DNA from 4 places in the Pantoea sp. Lu_F5_004 genome. Region 4 is predicted to be linked to each of the others. Evidence: predicted binding sites of a transcription regulator. Region 4 holds the regulator's gene; each other region holds the start of a gene.
What was found. The regulator Fur, encoded in region 4, represses iron uptake genes when iron is present. The targets are predictions, from matches to a motif close to ATAATAATGAGAACNACTATCAA.
Positions count from the first base shown of each region.

Region 1 (2,204 bases), 750 kb from region 4:
AGCATGGTGTCGAGTTTGACGCCGGTTTCACGCCATTCTGATTCAGGTTGTGAGTCCGCTACGATGCCTGCGCCCGCAAACAGCCGCACCCGCGGGCCATTCACCGTACCGCAGCGAATGGTGACGACCCATTCGCCATTGCCCTGATCGTCACACCAGCCGACGATGCCGCCAAACAGCTGACGTTCAAATGGCTCCAGTCGCTGAATCAGCGCCTGAGCACGCTGATGCGGGAAGCCGCTGAGGGCCGGTGTCGGATGCAGCAGACAGGCCAGTGACAGCGCATTTTCGCGATCGTCCAGCACGTCACCCTGAATCTGCGTAGCGAGATGCCACAATGTTGCGGTGGTCAGCAGTGAAGGTGTCTCGGGGACCGACAGCAGGCGGCTGCGCGGCTGCAGCGTCGCACGCATCGCATCCGTGACCAGCTTATGCTCATGACGATCTTTTGCTGAGTGCATCAGGCTGTCGCCAGAGGCCTGGTCATGCTGCGGATCGCGATGACGCGGCGCTGAACCGGCCAGCGGACAGGAGCTGAACTGGCGGCCCTGCTTACGAATCATCAGTTCCGGGCTGGCGCCAACCAGCGCGCCGCCATCGGGCAGCGGCAGATGAAAGTGATAGCTGTTAGGGTTCTGCGCCACGATGCGCTGCATCAGGGCGGCCGTATCAACCGGCTGTTCCGCCACGATATCCATCAGCCGCGACAACACCACTTTATCCAGATCGCCGCGCTGCGTGGTCGCCACTGCCTGCGCAACCATGTCGATGAAAATGTCATGTTCCGGCACCGCCGTGCGGCGACGCACCTGCGGCAGTTCAGCCTCAGCCAGAGAGGCACTGGCGTTGAGGTCGTCACGGTTAAAGGTCTGATACGACTCAGGGATAAACAGCGCAGCGGGCTGATCCACGTCGAAGGGGATTGCACCCACCAGAATGGGATGGGCAATGCCCTGTTTTCTGGCTGAAGCAAAATGGTGCTGTAGTTGCTGCTGAAACTCCCCTGTCAGCTGCTCACCCTGCTTCACCGGCGCGGTAAGGGTAGTAAAACAGCCCTGTGTGGTCAGGCTTTGCCAGGGAGAGGTAAACAGAAAGCCACGGCAGAGTGCCGGGAAATCCTGCAACAAGGGATGTTCAAATGCCAGCGATTCCACCATAATTTCCACCTATAAATGATAAGATAACTAATAATGATTATCATTTGTATTGTGGGCCAGTAACCTACGTTGATTAGCCGAAAGTGTCAATAATTACGCGGCGATTCAGCTGGCATGGCCGGTTAAATCAGCACAAATGGTCTCTCTCTTTTTGCGGGTAAAAGTGGACGAAAATCTATGAGTAAACATGGTGTCACATCGGCGATAGCGCTGTTTTTCCTGAGTATCAGCCTGTTCAGCGTTACCGCTGCTGCCCAGACCGGCTGGCCGCGGACTGTCGCCGGGGCAACAGGCAATATCACGCTGACCCAGGCACCTATGCGTATTGTTTCGACCAGCGTTACCCTGACAGGCTCGCTGCTGGCGATTGATGCGCCGGTCGTCGCCAGTGGCGCAACTGCACCCGGCAGTCGGCTGGCTGATAAGCAGGGATTCTTCCGTCAGTGGGGCGAAGTGGCCAAACAGCGCGGCGTAAAACGTCTCTACATTGGTGAGCCCAGTGCAGAAGCGATTGCTGCTGAAGCGCCAGACCTGATTGTGGTCAGCGCCACCGGGAATGATTCGGCGCTCAAACTTGTCGATCAACTCGCGGCGATTGCGCCGGTGCTGGTGGTGAATTACGACGATAAAAGCTGGCAGCAACTGGTGACGTTGCTGGGCGAGGCGACCGGGCATGAAGCGGAAGCTGCCGCCCGGAAAGCTGAGTTTGATGCGCGAGAAAAGGCTCTGAAAGCGAAGCTGACCCTGCCGCCGCAGCCGGTTTCAGCGATGGTGTGGAACGGGGATGGCCGGGCAGTCAATCTATGGACGGATGCGTCGGCGCAGGGGAAATTACTGCAGCAACTGGGCTTCACTCTGGCGACGCCGCCGGCCACTCTTCAGTCTGGTCACAGCATGGGACAGCGTAAAGATATCCTGCAACTGTCAGGAGAAAATCTGGCGGCAGGCCTTAATGGTCAATCATATCTGCTGTTTGCCGCTGAAGAGCCCACCGCCGCACAGGTGATGAGCAACCCTTTCCTGGCACAGACCCCAGCGGTGCGCGCC
Region 1 covers NZ_CP194946.1:3,687,532-3,689,735, reverse strand. The annotation lists gene ACR8BN_RS17100 (isochorismate synthase) at 1-1,157, opposite strand, end outside; gene fepB (Fe2+-enterobactin ABC transporter substrate-binding protein) at 1,335-2,204, shown strand, end outside.
Region 1: the regulator Fur is predicted to act here: its motif matches at 1,185-1,207, upstream of ACR8BN_RS17100 (isochorismate synthase).

Region 2 (2,204 bases), 1.9 Mb from region 4:
GCCGCCAAACTGATCGCGCACCGGCTGGGTCGCTTTGACGAAGTAGTCGCGGTCGGTCTGCTGGAAGGTGACGCCGCCTGCCTTCATTTTGGCGATCGACTGCTCGGTATAGGTCGCCCAGAGCTGACGCTCCTCATCCTGCGCCTCTTTGCCGAGCTTCTTCAGCAGCGCCTGATCCTCAGGTTTCAGGCGATCCCAGGCGCGTTTTGAAAACAGGATCATCTCTGGCTGGATAAAGTGGCCGCTGAGGGTGTAGTACTTCGCCACCGGCATATAGTTATGGGCGACAAAAGTAGGCGGGTTGTTCTCGGTGCCATCGACCACACCGGTCTGCATCGCACTGAACACTTCACTGACGCCCATCGCCACCGGATTCGCGCCCATCGCTTTCAGGGTCGCCAGCGAGATGGCGCTGTTCTGCACCCGGATCTTCATGCCTTTCAGATCTTCCGGTTTTGCCAGCGGCTTCTTGGTGATCATGTTGCGCTCACCAGCATCAGTCCAGCCCAGAAACACCATGCGGGCGTTGGGATCTTTATCGAACTTGTCGGCAATTTCGCGGCCTATCTCGCCATCCAGCACTTTGTGCATGTGGTCAATGTCGCGGAAAATATAGGGCAGGGTCAGCACGCTGGTTTCCGGGGCGATCGAGGTGACCGGCGCCAGCGACACACGGATCATGTCGATTGCGCCCAGCTGCACCTGTTGCAGCGTCTGATCTTCGTCCCCCAGCACGCCACCGGCATAGAGCTTCATCTCCAGCCGTCCATCGGTGGCCTGTTTGAGTTTATCGCCCATGTGCTGCAGCGCGACCACGGTCGGATAACCGGCAGGCTGGACTTCAGCCACTTTGATCACCTGTGCCGTGGCGGTGGCGCTCATCATCATCGCCGCCAGGGCACTGGCCAGGCATGTTTTCGTCATTCTCATTATTTTGTCTCCCGCTGAGGTAGGACGGCGTCCGGCGTCGGGGGCTAACCGGAGAGAACCGTGTGGAGCCAGCATAGTGAAAACGCGCGCCAGTAAAATACGGCAATGCTGATTGAATGAATGCCATCACATTTTGAAACGATGTTTTAATAAATTTTCATGCAACTTCACATTTTCGAAACATCCTTCTTAAAAGTGTTTAAACCTGGTCAATTGCGGGTAAATGGCGGCGATCAGCTTTGTAAATACTAATGAGAACTACTATCAATTCGCCGTCATTTTGCTATTATTCGCGCTTGTCTCGCATCCCTGAATCAGAAGTTGGAGAAGCAGCGTGGTAGCCAGTGATTTGATGCAAACGGACCTCTCCGTTTGGGGCATGTATCAACATGCCGATATCGTGGTAAAGGTGGTCATGATTGGCCTGTTATTGGCCTCAGTGGTGACCTGGGCGATCTTCTTCGGCAAATATGCCGAACTCAGCGCCGCTAAGCGCCGCCTGAAGCGCGAGCATCTGGCGCTGGGCGAAGCCCGCAATCTGAACGACGCCGCCCGCATTGCCCAGTCGTTTACCGGTCACAGCCACAGTGTGGTGCTGCTGAATGATGCGCAGAATGAACTTGAACTGTCGGCTGGCGTGGAAGATACCAACGGGATTAAAGATCGCACCAGTTTCCGCCTTGAGCGCCGCGTCGCTGCGTTTAGCCGCCATGCAGGCCGGGGCAATGGCTTCCTGGCGACCATCGGTTCGGTTGCGCCGTTTATCGGCCTGTTCGGCACCGTATGGGGCATCATGAACAGCTTTATCGGCATCGCTAAAACCCAGACGACGAACCTTGCGGTTGTTGCACCGGGTATCGCCGAAGCGCTGCTGGCAACGGCGATTGGCCTGATCGCTGCGATTCCGGCGGTGGTGATCTACAATGTCTTTGCCCGCATGATCGCCAACTATAAAGCCTCGCTGGGTGATGTCGCCGCTCAGGTGATGCTGCTGCAGAGCCGTGATATCGATCTGGGCACCGTCGCGACTGATGTTCCGCGTCCTGCGACGGCTCAGAAACTGCGCTTAGGGTAAGTTCTTATGGCAATGCGATTAAACGACGATCTGGAAACCGATGGTGAAATGCATGAGATCAACGTGACGCCGTTTATCGACGTCATGCTGGTTCTGCTGATCATCTTTATGGTGGCCGCGCCGCTGGCCACGGTCGACGTACGCGTCAATCTGCCCGCCTCAACCAGCGCGCCGCAGCCGCGCCCGGAAAAGCCGGTTT
Region 2 covers NZ_CP194946.1:711,741-713,944, forward strand. The annotation lists gene ACR8BN_RS03440 (TRAP transporter substrate-binding protein) at 1-930, opposite strand, end outside; gene exbB (tol-pal system-associated acyl-CoA thioesterase) at 1,283-2,005, shown strand; gene exbD (TonB system transport protein ExbD) at 2,012-2,204, shown strand, end outside.
Region 2: the regulator Fur is predicted to act here: its motif matches at 1,176-1,198, upstream of exbB (tol-pal system-associated acyl-CoA thioesterase).

Region 3 (2,204 bases), 450 kb from region 4:
GGATGACATTGCCACCGCGCAGAAAGCGCCGCAGCGCAATAAAGCTGAACTCTACCGTGAGCTGCGTTCCGGTGCGGCGTCGGGCTGGGATTTCAGTTCGCGCTGGTTTACCGATGCGCATAACCTGTCGACAATTCGTACCACGCAGCTGGCCCCGGTTGACCTCAACAGCCTGCTGTTCCATCTGGAGCAGACCCTGTCAAAAGGCTATCAGATGAACAAGCAGAGCGATCTGGCGAAGCAGTTTGCCGATCGCGCGGAGAAGCGCCAGGCGGCGATCAACCGCTATCTGTGGGACAGCAAGCAGAACTGGTACGCCGATTATGACTGGCAGAAAAAGCAGGTCCATCCTCAGCTGACTGCTGCCGCGCTGTTCCCGCTCTATCTGCAGGTCGCCAGCGATAAGCAGGCTGAAAGCACCGCCAGCGCGGTTGAAAAACAGCTGCTGAAACCTGGCGGTCTGGTGACCACCACCGTAAACAACGGTCAGCAGTGGGATGCACCCAATGGCTGGGCACCGCTGCAGTGGGTCGCTGTGGAAGGTCTGGAGCACTACAACCAGCCAAAACTGGCGAAAGAGGTGGGATTACGCTTCCTGCAAAACGTTCAGAACACTTATGACCGTGAGCATAAGCTGGTGGAGAAATATGTCGTTGAGGGCAAAAATCTCGGCGGCGGTGGTGGCGGTGAATATCCGCTGCAGGATGGCTTCGGCTGGACTAACGGCGTCACGCTGAAACTGCTGGATAAGTACTGCCCGAAAGATAAAACCTGTAACAGCGCCCACGATATTCCACAGGCGTCTGCCTCACAACCTTAATCCTCTCTGGATACCTCTGGTCTCGCCGGGGGTATCCCCACTTCATTTCCGCGAATTTTACTTGACCTTCTTTCATCAACAGGCAAAATTGCAGCCAATTTACAAAAGGTAATAATTCTCATTATGATAATGAGATTGCCTATCAAAGCTTTTATTCACCTGCCTGAACCTTTGCCAAGAAAGGAATTTTGATGAAACTGTCATTGTCGCTGAAAGGTTATGTTCGCCTCTGCACCCTGGCGCTGACCGCGCCTGCTCTGAGTTTTGCTGCCGATATGGTGGTGACTGCGCAACCGCAGGAAGATTCGACCTCGCCGACCCAGGGTTATCTGGCGACGACCAGCCAGGGCGCAACCAAAAGCGATCGTCCGCTGATCACTACGCCGCAATCGATTTCCGTGGTTACCCGCCAGCAGATGCAGGATCAGGGCGCGCTGACCCTGAATCAGGCGCTGGGCTATAGTTCCGGTGTCTTCACCAACTTCGGCGGTGCCGCTACCCGTTACGACACCATTGCGCTGCGTGGCTTCCATGGCGGCGATGTCGATAACACCTTCCTCGACGGCATGCGGCTGATGAGCGACGGCGGCAGTTTCAACGGCCTGCAGGTGGATAACGCCTTCCTTGAGCGCATCGACGTGATCAAAGGCCCCTCTTCTGCGCTCTATGGTCAGACGGTGCCGGGCGGACTGGTCAACATGGTCACCAAGCGTCCTCAGTTCAGCGAAGAGGGTCACATCCAGTTGCAGGCGGGCAGCAACGCCACCACCGGCACGATGTTTGACTACACCAATGCCATCAACGATCAGTGGGCGTTTCGCCTGACCGGCGTGACCCGCAACAGTGATACCCAGTACGATCACACCCGCGAAGAGAAATATGCGCTGATGCCGCAGCTGATGTGGCAGCCGGATGAGGATACGCATCTGATCCTGAAAGCCTATCTGCAGAAGGATCCGTCAGGCGGCTATCACGGTTCGGTACCGGGTGACGGCAGCCTCACCGAACACAATGGCTACAAGCTGAGCAACGGCTTTTATGAGGGCAACAGCGATCTCGATCAGTTCAAGCGTCGCGAGCAGATCTACAGCTTCGATTTCGCCCATCGCTTTAACGACGTCTGGTCATTCTCCTCGACCGGCAGCTACAGCCACTCGAATGTCGATCTCGATCAGGTCTATCAGATTGGCTGGGACAGCGTGAATCCCGATCTGCTGAACCGATATTACTCTGGCGAGCGCTCGTCGCTCTCGGCCTGGTCCACCGATAACCGCTTACAGGCTGAGTTCGGCACCGGAGAACTGGAGCACCGCGTCACCCTGGGTGCTGAGTATCATCGTTATAAAAATGAGATCAGTGAGGCTTCCGGTTCGGCCAACCAGCT
Region 3 covers NZ_CP194946.1:2,481,831-2,484,034, forward strand. The annotation lists gene treA (alpha,alpha-trehalase TreA) at 1-820, shown strand, start outside; gene ACR8BN_RS11470 (TonB-dependent siderophore receptor) at 1,012-2,204, shown strand, end outside.
Region 3: the regulator Fur is predicted to act here: its motif matches at 944-966, upstream of ACR8BN_RS11470 (TonB-dependent siderophore receptor).

Region 4 (2,204 bases):
CATTGCAAAAATGATCCAGAAACAGCTGGGTACAGATGTTGCAGAAGTCCATGACATCGCAAAAAGCACAAAAGAAGATCTGGAAGCGTTCGATATCCTGCTGCTGGGCATTCCGACCTGGTACTACGGTGAAGCGCAGTGCGACTGGGATGACTTTTTCCCGACGCTGGAAGAGATCGATTTTAACGGCAAGCTGGTTGCGCTGTTTGGCTGTGGCGACCAGGAAGATTACGCAGAGTATTTCTGTGATGCCATGGGCACGATTCGCGACATTATCGAACCGCACGGTGCCGTGATTGTCGGACACTGGCCAACTGAAGGTTATCACTTCGAAGCCTCGAAAGGCCTGGCCGATGACACCCACTTCCTGGGCCTGGCCATTGACGAAGATCGCCAGCCTGAGCTGACCAGCCAGCGTGTGGAGCAGTGGGTTAAGCAGATTTTTGATGAACTGCAGCTGAAAGAGATCATCGAAGCCTGATCCTGCCCGACTCAATGTGAGCGCCAGCTCACATTGAGGCAATGAAAATGCCTATAGAAATAATAGCCACATTTTTTTAACTTTCTCCGTTTAATCTGTAGAATACCCGCATCGATCTTCCGCTTATTTTCTCAGGCGGCAAGACTAAGTGATGTGCTAACAGACCTCTGTCAGAATCTTCCCCGGCCCGGTGACGAATCCCCAATAGCCCATGATGATTCAGACACGCCCTCTGGTTTTCATTTCATCGCTTCAGTTCTATAATGAGACGCAAATGAGAATGAGCACAGATCGACATTCAAGGCGATAAGCCACAAAAGTGAATATTAGTAACAGGACAAAATCCGCATGACTGACAACAACACCGCATTAAAGAAGGCTGGCCTGAAAGTAACGCTGCCCAGACTGAAAATTCTGGAAGTGCTTCAGGAACCTGAGTGCCATCACGTCAGTGCGGAAGATTTGTATAAACGCCTGATCGACATTGGCGAAGAGATTGGCCTGGCGACCGTTTACCGTGTTCTGAACCAGTTTGATGATGCCGGTATTGTGACTCGTCACAACTTTGAAGGCGGCAAGTCTGTCTTCGAACTGACGCAGCAGCATCACCACGATCACCTGATCTGCCTGGATTGCGGCAAGGTTATCGAGTTCAGCGACGAATCGATTGAAACGCGTCAGCGTGAAATCGCGACTCGTCATGGCATCAAGCTGACCAACCACAGCCTCTATCTCTATGGACACTGTACGCTGGGCGACTGCCGTGAAGACGAAACGCTGCACGACCAGTAACGCTGGCGCGGCCTGAAATAAAAAAACCGGTGAATTCACCGGTTTTTTTTCGTCTGTTTTCTGCCCTCAACTCAGGCGACCAGCGTCTCCTGCAGATAGCGCCAGCGTGGAATGGAGCTGCTGCAATCCAGAATGGCCAGCGAAATGCGGCTCTGGTTATTGCCGTTCATCATCTGCATTTCACGATACTGTACGACGATCTCTTTTTCATGATGAGAGAGAATGACATGTTCACAGGTGGCAATGCGCATCCCTTCCCGCTGCCCTTGCAACTGCTGGAAAAGATCCTCGACCTCGTTCAGATTGTACTCTTTGCCCTTTGGGGTCACCATGCGAAATTCAGGATGAAAATAGGACATCAGCAGCTGGAAACTGTCGTCAGATCCGGCTGGCTGATTAAAAATACGTTCAATGAGCTGATGTAAAACGACGACACTGTGTTTGGCTTCCTGGGCGAGAACTGTCATTTTTTTTCCTTCTGTAACCCGCTTTGCAACCTCTGAGAGCGGATAGCCTACCTGAAAGCTGACAATTCACATCCTGAAATTGATTAATTTTTTTAAACTCAGATTACTCCCACAAAGCGGTACTGAACCGGTTGTGGTTAGTGCAGAATAAACGTCGGCGATGGTAAAAATCGGGGCAATAAAAAAGGGCGATAAATCGCCCTTTTGTCATTTTATGAGGTCGGCCTCAAAAAATTTATTCGCCCGTTTTGGTCCAGGTATCACGAAGACCGACGGTGCGGTTAAACACCAGTTGCGTCGGTTTCGAGTAAACGCTGTCGGCGCAGAAATAACCTTCACGTTCAAACTGAAACGGTGTTGTCGGTTCCACATCGCGCAGGCTGGGTTCAACAAAGCCGTTTTTGATGGTCAGTGACTCAGGATTAATGACCGCCAGGAAATCCTCTGCAGCAGCCGGGTTTGGC
Region 4 covers NZ_CP194946.1:2,933,186-2,935,389, forward strand. The annotation lists gene fldA (flavodoxin FldA) at 1-481, shown strand, start outside; gene fur (ferric iron uptake transcriptional regulator) at 830-1,273, shown strand; gene ACR8BN_RS13650 (hypothetical protein) at 1,345-1,740, opposite strand; gene glnS (glutamine--tRNA ligase) at 1,976-2,204, opposite strand, start outside.